Linked DNA regions of Accumulibacter sp.. The protein of the gene in region 1 interacts with the protein of each later gene in a pairwise test. Links are inferred from orthologs where the notes say so. Each region holds a gene or a part of one and is shown in the gene's direction. Other genes may lie near its edges.

Region 1 (7,857 bases):
GGCGCAGGCGACGCTTCCGGTCCGGCTTTACCCGGCCAATGAAAGGGCGACGCGGAGTGGCGTCATCAGCGGGTCGGTCACCAACATGATGACCGGGAAGGGCCGTTTCCTGGTCGAGTACGAGGGACAGGTTCTGAGCGGTGAAGCGACGCGCATCGTGGAGGATGAAAAGCGCGGCGTCGCCAGTGCCTACAGCCCGGGCGGCATGTTCATGTCGTGCGAATACCAGTTGACGACGCCGTATCAGGGAGCGGGGACCTGCACGTTTTCCAACGGTGCGAAGTATCAGATGCACATCGGCGGTTGAGCGCAGACAGCGTGATTGACGGGCAGCGATCCCCGCCCGTCAGTCCTTGGCAAAGCGACGGTACTGCACGGCTTCGGCGACGTGCCGGGGCTCGATCGTGTGCTGCCCTGCCAGATCGGCGATCGTCCGCGCCACCTTGAGCAGGCGGTGAAAGGCCCGTGCGGAGAGCTCGAAGCGAGTGATCGCCTGCTTCAGCAGCGCTGCCGCGGCCGCCTGCGGCTGGCAATGCTGGTCGATCTCGCGCTCGCTGAGGCGGGCATTCGGTTTCCCTTGGCGCTCGATCTGTCGCGTGCGGGCTGCCGTTACCCGTGCACGCACGGCAGCCGAAGCTTCACCGTCGCGCGCTTGCTGCAGGACTTCGGCCGCTACGGCCGGCACCTCGACCTGCAGGTCGATGCGGTCGAGCAGCGGACCGGAGAGCTTGCTGCGGTAACGCAGGATCTGATCCGGCGTGCAGCGGCAGCGGCCGCGCGCATCACCGTGGTAACCGCAGGGGCATGGATTCATTGCCGCGACCAGCTGGAACTGCGCCGGGAACTCGGCCTGGCGCGCGGCGCGCGAGATGTGGATGCGTCCGGAATCGAGCGGCTCGCGCAGCGCTTCGAGAACCCGCCGGTCGAACTCCGGCAGCTCGTCGAGGAAGAGGACGCCCTGGTGCGCCAGCGAGATCTCGCCCGGACGCGGCACGCTGCCACCGCCGACCAGCGCTGCCGACGACGCAGTGTGGTGCGGCGCGCGATAAGGGTGGTGGCGAAAGAGCTGTGGCCGGAAGAGGCCCGCGAGCGACAGCACGGCGGCCGATTCGAGCGCCGCCGGCAGGGTCATCGGCGGCAGCAGGCCGGGCAGACGGCTGGCGAGCATCGATTTCCCGCTTCCCGGCGGGCCGGCGAAGAGGATCGAATGTCCGCCGGCGGCGGCGATCTCCAGTCCGCGTTTGGCTTGCGTCTGGCCGCGCACGTCGGCGAGGTCAGGGTACCCGTCGTCGCCGTCGCCGCCGTCGACGGTCGCCGCACAGGCCGACAGGGCCGCCTGCCCGGTCAGGTGGGCGCAGACCTCGAGCAGGCTGGCTGCCGCCAGGATCGGTATCCGGCCCGCCAGCGCCGCCTCACGGGCGCTGCTCGCCGGCAGCACGAAGCTGCGGTTGTTGTCGCCCATCGCCAGGACCATCGCCAGCGCGCCGCGCACCGGCCGCAGTTCGCCCGAAAGCGAGAGCTCGCCGGCGAACTCGTGCTGCGCCAGCAGCCGCGACGGGAGCTGGCCGGATGCGGCGAGGATGCCGAGCGCGATCGGCAGGTCGAAGCGGCCGGATTCCTTCGGCAGGTCGGCCGGCGCGAGGTTGACGGTGATGCGTTTGCGCGGGAACTCGAAACCCGAGTTCTGCAGCGCCGCACGCACCCGGTCGCGTGCCTCCTTGACTTCGGTGTCCGGCAGCCCGACGAGCGTCAGGTTGGGCAGGCCGCTGGCCAGATGCACCTCGACCGCAACCTGCGGTGCGGCCAGGCCGTCGAGACCGCGGCTGTGGACGATGGCGAGAGACACTGGCTGGCGTGGCGCTGGCCCGACGACGGACGCGCTGCAGCGTCGCACGACGCGCCGGCACGTCGCCGCGCGGTTCTCAGTCGGGCTGGGCGGGCGGATTCTCCAGGCGCTCGATGCGTGCCTCGAGCGCCTTCAGTTTCTCGCGCGTGCGTTGCAGCACCTGCGCCTGGATGTCGAACTCCTCGCGACTGACCAGGTCGAGCTTGGCGAAGACGCTGGCGAGGAGCGCGCGCGCGTTCCGTTCGATGTCGGCCGCCGGGCTGGCGGCGATGATGCTGCCAAGGCGTTGGCCGACTTCTTCGAGGATCCTGGGGTCGAGCATGGTATTCACCATTGGAGCAAGGAGTGACAGGGTGAGCCGAGTGTAACACGGGGACGCTGGATTCCAGGACATGCACCACGATGGTGCCCCATGGCGACAAACTGTCCTAGGGCAGTGCGCCAGATCCGCGCCCGGTCCCGCGGCATGACTGCAAGCAACGGAAACTTCAACGGAATTTATTCTGGCACGGTTTCTGCTTTGAGACTTCCGGGATGATTTTTCGAGGTTCTGACCATGAAGACAAGTCTTTCATTCTCGCTACTCGCAGCCACTGTGTCGGCGTCCGTGATGGCACAGACGCCGGACCCGGGACAGGCGGACGCAGCCCCCGTGGCTGCCAGCAGTCCGCATAGTTTCAGCGGCAACCTGGGGTTGTTCAGTAGTTACCGGTTCCGTGGTATCGACCAGACGTTCGGCAAACCTGCCGTGCAGGGTGGTTTCGACTACGCGCATGCCAGTGGTTTCTATCTCGGCAACTGGAACTCGAACGTGAACTCTGGCGCCGGTTTCCCTGATGGCAACCTGGAAATGGACTTCTACGGCGGCTACAAGACATCCGTCGGCGACTTCGGCATCGATCTGGGCGCGATCTACTACTACTATCCGGGTTCGGAAGCGAGGGTTCTCGGTACGGGCGCCAGTTCCGGAGCGGTGAACAACAAGGAACTGTACCTTGGCGTTTCGTGGAAGTTCGTTTCGCTGAAGTACTTCTACTCAATCGACGATTACTTCTCGCTGCGCGGAGTCGACCAGGCCGGTGCGGCGACCGGCAAGAACACGCACGGCAGCCAGTACTTCGACCTCTCTGCAAACTATGACCTTGGGGACGGCTGGGGAGTCAACGGCCATGTCGGCAGGCTGAACCTGAAGAACGTCCATAACGGCAACTACACGGATTGGAAGCTCGGTGTGACCAAGGATCTCAATGGCTGGCTGTTGGCCCTGTCCTACATCGGCACCAATGCAGCGGGTGATTGTTCGGGAGCCTCGAGTTACCAGCCGTATTGCTTCACCAACTCGATGTCCGACGACGGCGGCGTGCTTGATGTGGGCTCCCGCACCAAGGATGCTGGTCGTGGCATCGCTGTCGTCTCCGTCAGCCGCAGCTTCTAGCCGATCTTACCGTCAACGATTCATTGGGGGCCACAGGACCTCCCCGAACCTGGAGAGCAACATGAAACTGGTAACTGCCATCATCAAGCCGTTCAAGCTTGACGAAGTACGAGAAGCGCTGTCGGCGATCGGCGTACAGGGAATCACCGTCACCGAGGTCAAGGGCTTCGGGCGCCAGAAGGGGCACACCGAACTGTATCGCGGTGCCGAGTACGTCGTGGACTTCCTGCCCAAGGTGAAGGTCGAAGCGGCGATCAGCGACGCACTCCTCGAGCAGGTGATCGAGGCGATCGAGAAGTCGGCCAGTACCGGCAAGATCGGCGACGGCAAGATTTTCATCTCGGCAATCGAGGACGTCATTCGCATCCGCACCGGCGAAACCGGTGAGGATGCCCTGTAAGGAGTAGATCATGAAGCGCTTATTTGCAGTTCTGGCCCTGCTCGGAGTGGTCGCTGTCGCTACCCCCGCGTGGGCTGAAGACAAGCCGGCCGCAGCGCCCGCGGCAACTTCGACGACCGCTGCGACGCCCGAGGCCGCGGCCGCCAACGAAGCCGGTGCCGCAGCCGCGACTCCGGCACCCGTTGCCAACAAGGGCGACAACGCCTGGGTGATGACCAGTGCGGCGCTCGTCATCCTGATGTCCATCCCCGGTCTGGCGCTGTTCTACGGCGGCCTCGTGCGCAGCAAGAACATGCTGTCGGTGCTGATGCAGGTCTTCGTCACCTTCTCGCTGATCAGCGTGCTGTGGGTCGTCTACGGCTATTCGCTGGCGTTCACCGAGGGTGGCGGGTTCTTCGGCGTGTTCGACAAGCTGTTCCTGAAGGGCGTCACCGTCGACTCGGTCGCCGCGACCTTCTCCAAGGGCGTGGTGATCTCCGAACTCGCTTACGTCGTCTTTCAGGGCGCCTTCGCGGCGATCACCTGCGGCCTGATCGTCGGTGCCTTCGCTGAGCGGGCGAAGTTCGCCGCCATCCTGGTATTCATGGTGCTTTGGTTCTCGCTTTCCTACGTGCCGATGGCGCACATGGTCTGGTACTGGGCCGGTCCGGACGTCTATGTCGACGCCGCAGCCGGCGAGGCCGCCACGAAGACTGCCGGGTTCCTCTTCCAGAAGGGTGCGCTCGACTTCGCCGGTGGTACGGTCGTCCACATCAACGCGGCGATCGCCGGTCTCATCGGCGCCATCGTCATCGGCAAGCGGATCGGCTACGGTCGTGAGTCGATGGCGCCGCACAGCCTGACCTTCACGATGATCGGCGCCTCGCTGCTCTGGTTCGGCTGGTTCGGCTTCAACGCCGGCTCTGCGCTCGAGGCGAGCGGTGGTGCTGCTCTGGCGATGGTCAATACCTGGGTCGCAACCGCCTGTGCGGCAATGTCCTGGATGCTGGCGGAATGGATGCTGAAGGGCAAGCCGTCAATGCTCGGTGCCGCTTCGGGTGCGGTTGCCGGTCTGGTCGCGATCACCCCGGCGGCAGGATTCGTCGGCGTAATGGGTGCCATCTGCATCGGCCTTCTCGCCGGCGTCATCTGCCTCTGGGGCGTCAATGGACTGAAGCGCCTGCTGGGTGCCGATGATTCGCTCGACGTCTTCGGTGTCCATGGCGTCGGCGGTATCCTTGGCGCGATCCTGACCGGCGTCTTTGCCGACCCGTCGCTCGGTGGTACCGGCGTCTATGACTACGTCGCGAACAAGGTTGGCGACTACGACATGACGGCCCAGTTGATCAGCCAGTTGTGGGGTGTCGGCACCGTCATCGTCTGGTCCGGCGTCGTTTCGCTGGTGGCGTTCAAATTGGTGGACATGGTGATCGGTCTGCGCGTACCGGAAGAAGAAGAGCGCGAAGGTCTCGACATCACGTCGCATGGCGAATCCGCCTACCACTACTGATCCGAATACCTGCAGGTCTCTCCCCCTTCGGGGCGCTCTCGTGGCGCCCCGTTTTTTTTTGTGCGCCCAGCATGGGCGCACTCTTGCGGGTGCAAGTCCCGCCGTAAGTTGATCACAGCGAACGAAGCGAAGCGCAACTGCCTGAGGGCGACCGATGGTGGGAAGGAAGCGTGGAGCGAAACTGCGAGCCGATGAACAAGAACCGGATAGAAGGCGCTGCCGAGCAGGGCGAGCGGGCCAGAGACCGCGAAGCTCTCGTGATCAAGGCGAAGTGGCGTAGATTCGGCGGCTGTGCAGGGAAGGAGTGCGTTCTTACCTGGGGAGCTCTCGCCTCATGGCTGAAAGGCCGACGGAGACAAGCCGGAGCGAGAAGTCAGCAGAGGCCATAGTAGCCGCCGGTAGTGGGCGAAGGGTCGAACGAGTAGGAGGGCCGACGGCCATGTTGCTTGGAAGTGCAATGCATCAGAAGCTCGGGCAACCGGGGCGCAAGGCGGGAGGGCGAGGTGAAGCCAAGCCCGAAGCGTTGCGTGATGAAGCACGGCCGGCGCGACAGGGACTCGAAGGTTCAGGGCGAGATGACCTGCTCACGCAGGCGCTCGCGAGCGCGAACATGGTAATGGCGTGGAAACGCGTCAAAGCCAATCGCGGCAGTGCTGGGGTGGATGGACGGACGATTGCCGAGACGGCGGCGTACCTGAGAACGCACTGGCCGGGGATTCGGGAGGCATTACTGAACGGCAGTTACCGGCCTGAGCCGGTGCGGCGCGTACAGATTCCGAAGACCGGTGGCGGGATGCGGGAATTGGGGATTCCGACGGTGACGGATCGGCTGATCCAGCAAGCCCTGCTGCAGGTCTTGCAGCCGATGATTGATCCGACGTTCTCCGAATACAGCTTCGGCTTCCGACCGGGACGCCGTGCGCACGACGCCGTGCTCACGGCGCGGCGCTACGTGCAGGACGGTTACCGGATGGTGGTCGATGTCGATTTGGAGAAGTTCTTCGACCGGGTCAATCACGACATTCTGATGGAACGGTTATCGAGGCGAATCGACGACAAGGCCGTGCTGCGGCTGATTCGTCGTTACCTTGTGGCCGGCATCATGGATGGCGGCGTGGTCATGCAGCGGTACGAGGGGACGCCGCAAGGCGGCCCGCTGTCGCCGCTGCTGGCCAATGTGCTGCTCGACGAGGTGGATCGTGCGCTGGAAACGCGTGGTCATCGTTTCGTTCGCTATGCCGACGACTGCAATGTATATGTGCGCAGTCGGCAGGCCGGTGAGCGGGTACTCAATGGGCTGCGCCGACTCTATGAGCAACTTCACCTGAAGGTGAATGAAGCCAAGACGGCGGTTGCACCGGCATCTGGTCGCAAGTTTCTGAGCTTTAGCTTCTGGTATGGTCCAGGTGGCCAAGTGAAATGCCGGGTTGCCGACAAGGCAAAAGAAACCTACAAGCAACGCATCCGACAACTGACGCGTCGCTCGGGCGGGCGTAGCCTGCCGGAGGTAGTGGAACGGCTCCGGACTTACATGCCGGGCTGGAAGGGATACTTTCAGCTTGCGCAGACGCCGAAAGTGTTCCGCGAACTCGACGAGTGGTTGCGTCACCGGTTGCGTGCTCTGCAACTCAAGCACTGGCGTCGGGGTACGACGATGTATCGGGAATTGCTGGCGTTGGGTGCTTCTAAGCCGGATGCCCATCGGATCGCCGCAAACAGCCGTCGATGGTGGCGTAACAGCTGCTTCGCGCTGAATCGTGTGATGCCGATCGCTTACTTCGACCGACTCGGCGTGCCGCGTCTCTCATAACCTCAACTACTTGAACCGCCCGGTGCGGACCCGCATGCCGGGTGGTGTGGCAGGGGAACGGTCAGGTAATCTGACCGCCCCTATGCCGATCTGGCCTTCGATCGTCGCCGTCTGCGGTGGCCGTCGCATCGCCAGTCAGCACCGTCGGCGCGTGCGCCAGTGTCGTCTGGCGCGACCCGGGTGGCGACAGCATATGGACCGCGGCGCAGCACGTCCAGCGGCTTGGACGAAGCCGTCACGCAGAGGAAACGGCGGCGCTGGAGAAGACGTCGCGCGGGCAGCAGTGCGCCGGAAGGTTCCGCTCCCATACTGCCGAGGTTGCCGCTGCTCGGGTGAGGCCAGAGCGCTGCCGGCAAGGGGGCGCGCTGGGCTCCGGATGTTCAATCGGTGAGCCAACCGGCAGCGACCGGCGGCCGCGGCCCGCGGCAAGCGTTCACTGCAGGTTGTGTGCCGAGAGCAGGACTGCCTTGCCGCCCAGGAAGCCGACGCGGATGCCGCGCTCCGGGTTGCCCCAGACGCAGTGGCGCAGACCGAGCATTTCGTCACAGCTGGCCGGATCACCGACGATCTCCCGGACCTCCTCGTAGGACTGGCCGATGCGCAGGCGATTGAACTGGTCCAGGCTGACTTTCGGCCCGCACGCGAGGAGTAGTACGGTCAGTGTGGCGAGGGTGACGTTCCCGTGCGGCGGCCTGCGGCTGCTGCTCACCGGCGTTCTCCCGGCCGGCCGCGGCCGGTCGTCTCAGGCGTAGTCCACGCGCACGTTGTCGCTGCTCAGCCAGTCGCGCAATGCTTGCAACAGGCCGTCTTCGAGCCGCACCCGGCTGCTGTCGCCGAGGACCAACTCGCAGCGTGCCTCGGCATTGTGGTAGCTCAG
Region 2 (5,464 bases), 1.1 Mb from region 1 along the record:
ACCTGCCACCGGAAGAGGATGCAAAGATCCCGACCGTCTGCGCCAGTCTCGAGGAGGCGTTGGCGGCGCTCGACAAGGATCGTGACTTCCTGACGCGTGGTGGCGTGTTCTCCGACGACTGGATCGATGCCTACATCGAACTGAAGATGGATGAGGTCAACAAGGTTCGCATGACCACCCACCCGGTGGAGTTCGACCTGTACTACAGCTGCTGAGCCAGAGTGATTTCGCGAAGGACGGGCAGCGCCCGTCCTTCGCGCGTCTACCGATCGACCTCCTTCCGCGTTAGTATTGCTGCCGATTGGTCACCATGGTGACAGCCGTGGGACCGCACCGATCGCTGCCACGCCCGTTGCGGTCCGCGGTTCGGCCGGCGCCAGGAGGAATTCGACGACGATGAGACGACTGCCACGCCTGCTCTGCGCGCTTGCGCTGTCGCTGTCTGCCTGGATGCAGGCGACAGCCCAGGACATCTACAAGTGCGTCGATGCCGAGGGCCATACGACGTACTCGAACGTTCCGACCAGAAGCTGCCGCAAGCTGGTCCTGGATCCCGTCAACCTTGCCCCGGCTTCACGACAACCTGCGGCCAAGTCGGCCACCCCGGGCAACTTCCCGAAGGTCGACGAGCAGACGCAGAAGTCACGGGACGGCGATCGCCGGCGTATCCTCGACACCGAGCTGGCTGCCGAGCAAAAGAATCTCGAGCAGGCCAAACAGGAACTGGCTCAGCAGGAAGGGACTGTCCTGCCCAACGAGCGAATGCAGGGCGGTGGAATCAGCGGTGGCAAGGTGCAGGAGCGGCTGCAACCGTACAAGGACAAGGTGGCGCTGCACCAGCGCAACATCGAGGCCATCCAGAAAGAGATCGCCAATCTGCGCTGAGCGCGGCGCCGACGGCCAGACGCCGGTCTCGCTTGGCCAAGCGTTCACCAGTTTGCCAGCGAGATTTTGCCAGCCAATGCCTGACGATCCAGCGAATCCATTCGGCGGCCTTGACCTGCTTTCGTCGGCCGTGCTCCTGCTCGACGAGAAGCTGGAAATCCGCTATCTCAATCCCGCCGCCGAGAATCTGCTCGAGATCAGTCAGAAGGTCTTCTTTGGCTGTCGTCTTGACGGCGTGATGGAATGTCCGCCGAAGCTGCTCGCGGCACTCGACAGCGTGTCCGTCCACGGCTGGAGTTACAGCGGGCAGAATGTCGAGTTGCGGCTGGCTGGCGGCAACATGCTGCAATTGAACTGCGCGGTGAACCCCGTCGAAGCGCCGAACGTTCGCCTGCTCATCGAGCTCTGGCCGATCGACCAGCAACTCCGGGCGACACGTGAGGAGCGCTTGGTCGAGCAGCAGCAGGCCAGTCGTGAGTTGATCCGGAACCTCGTCCATGAGATCAAGAATCCACTCGGAGGGATCCGCGGCGCGGCGCAGTTGCTCGAGCGCGAACTCGGCAATCCCGGGCTGCATGAATACACTCAGGTGATCATCAAGGAAGCGGACCGCCTGCAGGAACTGATGCGTCGGCTGCTCTCGCCACATCGGCCGATGCAGCCGGGCCCGGTGAATATCCACGAAATTCTCGAGCGCGTGCGCAGCTTGCTGACGGCCGAGTTCCCAAGCATCCTCGCCGTGCGCAGGGACTACGATACCAGCCTGCCGGAACTCGTCGGCGATCGTGAACAGCTGATCCAGGTCTTCCTGAACATTGCCCGGAACGCTGCCCAGGCGATTACGAGGCAGACTGGCCGCGGCGGGCCATCGGGGCCCGGACAGATCACGCTGCGCACGCGTGCAGCGCGTCAGGTGACGCTGTTCAAACGACGCCATCGATTGGCACTCGAGGTGCACGTGATCGACGACGGCCCGGGAATCGCCGAGGAGATTCGCGAGCGCATGTTCTACCCCCTGGTTTCTGGCCGAGCCGGGGGAAGCGGCCTTGGGTTGACGCTGGCGCAGAGTTTTGTCCAGCAGCACCAGGGGACGATCGAGTGTGCGAGTCGGCCGGGCCACACCTGTTTCACGATTCGTTTGCCGCTTGGTTGAACATCCTGGCAGGTTTCTTGCTACAGCTTCAGGACATTCTGATGACAACAGACAAGCCGGCCGAGGACTCCATGAAAGCAGTGTGGATCGTTGATGATGACAAGTCGATACGCTGGGTTCTCGAGAAAACCCTGGCGCGCGAGAAGATCCCGTTCTGCAGCTTCGCTTCGGCGACCGAGGCATTGGCGCGGCTCGACGCGGGGGCACAGCAGCCGCAGGTGCTGGTGTCCGATATCCGCATGCCCGGACAGTCGGGACTCGAGCTGCTGCAGATCGCCAAGGAGCGCTTTCCGACGTTGCCGGTCATCATCATGACCGCCTACTCAGACCTCGACAGCGCCGTGTCGGCATTTCAGGGCGGCGCCTTCGAGTACTTGCCGAAACCTTTCGATGTCGATCAGGCGCTTGAGCTGATCCGGCGCGCGATCAGTGAAAGCTTGCACCAGACCGGTGCGCCCAACGAGATCGGACTGACGCCCGAGATCCTGGGACAGGCGCCGGCGATGCAGGAGGTCTTTCGTGCCATCGGCCGCCTGAGCCAGTCGAGCGCCACCGTCCTGATCACTGGCGAATCGGGTTCCGGCAAGGAACTGGTCGCGCGAGCGGTGCATCGCCACAGTCAGCGCGCGGACAAGCCGTTCATTGCCATCAACACCGCTGCCATCCCGCGCGACCTGCTGGAGTCGGAGCTCTTCGGTCATGAGCGCGGTGCTTTCACAGGTGCCGCCGGGCAGCGCCAGGGCCGCTTCGAGCAGGCCGAGGGCGGCACCCTGTTTCTCGACGAGATCGGCGATATGCCGGCAGAGCTGCAGACCAGGCTGCTGCGTGTCCTGTCCGATGGCCACTACTACCGCGTCGGTGGTCATTCGCCTCTCAAGACGCGGGTGCGGATCATCGCGGCGACGCATCAGGACCTCGAAGCGCGTGTCCGGCAGGGGTTGTTCCGCGAAGACCTCTTCCATCGCCTCAACGTCATCCGGGTCAGACTTCCCAGCCTGCGTGAGCGCCGCGAGGACATCCCGATTCTCGCTCGCCACTTCCTGCAGAAGAGCGCCCGCGAACTGGGCGTCGAGGGCAAACGCTTCTCCGATGGTGCGCTGAAGCACCTTTGCGGACTCGACTTCGCCGGCAACGTGCGACAGCTCGAGAACCTCTGCCATTGGCTGACCGTGATGGCACCGGGGCAGCTGGTCGACGTCGCGGACCTGCCGCCCGAACTGCGGGAGTCGTCGCCGTTTCCAGCCAGCGACGACTGGGAGACCGTTCTCGGCCAAGCGGTGGACCGCTGCTTGGCTGGCGAGCCCGGACAGGTTCATGCGAGGTTGTCGCAAGCCTTCGAGCGGGTTCTCATCAACCGGGCTCTGGCGCATACGGGCGGACGGCGGATTGAGGCCGCACAGGCGCTCGGCATCGGGCGCAACACGATTACCCGCAAGATCCAGGAGCTGGGAATCAGCGCCGGCGGCTCAATCGACGACAGGGAAATCTGAAGAGCGGAATTATCGGCGATAATTGCCGGCGTTGCTTCGGATTGCCCAACGATGGCCCAGTTCGTTTCCGCTTGTCAGATCGATCCCGGATGCCTTGTCCCGCTGCTGGGTCTGGCGCGTGGCCGTTTCACGGTCGAGGCGCTGGCCGCATGCGGTTCGACCAGCAGCGTGCTTCTCGAGCGTGCCCGACAGGGTGCCCCATCGGGTTCGGTGCTGATTGCCGACGAACAGACTGCAGGCCGTGGCCGGCGTGGCCGCAGCTGGCTGTCGTCGCCGTCCGCCGGCCTGACCTTCTCCGTGCTCTGGCGTTTCAGCGGTGGCGTTACCCGACTGGCCGGTCTGTCGCTGGCGGTCGGCCTGGCGGTGGCACGTGCGCTCAAGCGGATTGGTGCCACCGGTGTCGGGCTGAAGTGGCCCAACGACATCCTGTTCGACGACGGCAAGCTTGGCGGCATCTTGGTTGAACTGGAATCCGTGCCAGCGGGAATGTTGGCGGTGATCGGCATTGGTCTCAACCTGCAAATGCCGCCCATCGGTGAGGAGGAGTTCATTCACCCGCCAGCGGCCCTGTCGCAGGCGCTGTCACCACTGCCGGAGCGACACCGGTTGCTGGCAGATTTGATGATCGAACTGGCAGCAGTTCTAGACCGCTTCGACGCCGGCGGTTTCGCCGTTCTGCGAGCCGACTGGCAGCAGCAGCATGCGTGGCAGAATCGGCCGGTACGCCTGCTGGACGGCGACCGCATCGATCGTCAGGGAACCTGCCTTGGCGCAGACGAGGATGGTGCGCTGCTGTTGCAGACGGCAAACGGTATCGAGCGTTGCCTGTCCGGCGATCTGTCACTGCGCGTCGCATGATCATCGCCATCGACGCCGGCAACAGCCGCATCAAATGGGCCACGCACGAAGGCGGTCGCTGGCTCGATGGCGGCGTTCTGGCGACTTCCGACATCGCTTGGCTGGCCGAGGCGGCCGATGAATGGCCTGCCGGTGCACAGGTCGTGGTCTGCAATGTCGCCGGCGCCGAGGTCGCGGCAGGCATTTTGTCCTTGCTCGCGACACGCCAGGCGCGGGTTTCCTTTCTCCGTCCGACGGCAGCCGCGTGTGGGGTGCGCAATTCCTATGAGTTGCCGGCACAACTCGGGGCGGATCGGTGGGCCGCCCTGATCGGTGCTCGTGCGCAGTCAGCGAACGCCTGCCTGGTCGTCTGTGCCGGCACAGCGACGACTGTCGACCTCCTCGATGCCGACGGAGTCTTTCGTGGCGGGCTGATACTCCCCGGTTTCGACCTGATGCGCGCCGCATTGGCGAGCAACACGGCGCAGTTGCCGTTTGCCGAGGCAGGTGCCTTCCGGGCCGAGCCCCGCAATACCAGCGACGCGATCGTCAGCGGCTGTCTGCAGGCCCAGCTTGGCGCGGTCGAACGCATGTTCGCCCCTATCGCCAGCGAGGCCGGTGCGCAATGCCTGCTGACCGGCGGCGCGGCGGAGCGTCTGGTTGCCCATCTACGGATTCCCTTCCGCCTGGTGGAGAATCTGATTCTGCGTGGTCTGGTGCGCTATGCCGAATCGCCGTCCTGAGCCACCCACCGGGCGTCGTTGAAGCGCGAAGAGAGGAGAAGCCTGATGCCGACTCACCTGCTGAGCATGCTGCCCGCCTTTCTCGCCTACTTTGCCGTGGCGATCGTCTTGCTGGCGCTGTTCCTGCTGGTCTATCTGAACGTCACTCCGTACGCTGAGCTGGCACTGATCCGCGCCGGCAACACGGCCGCTGCGACGAGCCTCTCCGGGGCGTTAATCGGTTTTGCCATGCCAGTGGCCAACGTGATTGCACACAGCGATACGCTCCTTGATCTTGCCGCCTGGGGCGCGATTGCCGGCGTAATCCAGATTCTTGCCTACTTGGCCATCCGCTTTGCCGTGCCGCAGCTGACACA

What was found. Proteins that work in one complex are often made in the same cells at the same time.
Region 2: the proteins of glnK (region 1) and glnL interact in binary tests that used the Escherichia coli proteins (3 or more experiments, as listed by UniProt). The link is inferred for Accumulibacter sp. from one-to-one orthologs.

The regions. Positions count from the first base shown.
Region 1 is NZ_JAZKUG010000001.1:530,023-537,879, reverse strand. What follows is about bases 2,087-5,011. They hold glnK (P-II family nitrogen regulator), read left to right. Parts: upstream 2,087-3,342; coding sequence 3,343-3,681; downstream 3,682-5,011. Other genes in these bases: V5B60_RS02425 (ammonium transporter), read left to right, coding at 3,692-5,011; V5B60_RS02435 (TorF family putative porin), read left to right, coding at 2,403-3,281; V5B60_RS02440 (accessory factor UbiK family protein), read right to left, coding at 2,087-2,168. Also shown: V5B60_RS02450 (hypothetical protein), read left to right, coding at 1-307; V5B60_RS02445 (YifB family Mg chelatase-like AAA ATPase), read right to left, coding at 347-1,846; more of V5B60_RS02440, read right to left, coding at 1,923-2,086; more of V5B60_RS02425, read left to right, coding at 5,012-5,170; ltrA (group II intron reverse transcriptase/maturase), read left to right, coding at 5,610-6,980; V5B60_RS02415 (hypothetical protein), read right to left, coding at 7,414-7,689; dnaE (DNA polymerase III subunit alpha), read right to left, coding at 7,723-7,857. UniProt on the Escherichia coli protein: Involved in the regulation of nitrogen metabolism. Regulates the activity of its targets by protein-protein interaction in response to the nitrogen status of the cell.
Region 2 is NZ_JAZKUG010000001.1:1,670,727-1,676,190, forward strand. Bases 1-2,999 are described here. They hold glnL (nitrogen regulation protein NR(II)), read left to right. Parts: upstream 1-961; coding sequence 962-2,038; downstream 2,039-2,999. Other genes in these bases: glnA (type I glutamate--ammonia ligase), read left to right, coding at 1-215; V5B60_RS07175 (DUF4124 domain-containing protein), read left to right, coding at 397-885; ntrC (nitrogen regulation protein NR(I)), read left to right, coding at 2,110-2,999. In the rest of the region: more of ntrC, read left to right, coding at 3,000-3,528; V5B60_RS07190 (biotin--[acetyl-CoA-carboxylase] ligase), read left to right, coding at 3,580-4,386; V5B60_RS07195 (type III pantothenate kinase), read left to right, coding at 4,383-5,108; V5B60_RS07200 (DUF350 domain-containing protein), read left to right, coding at 5,154-5,464.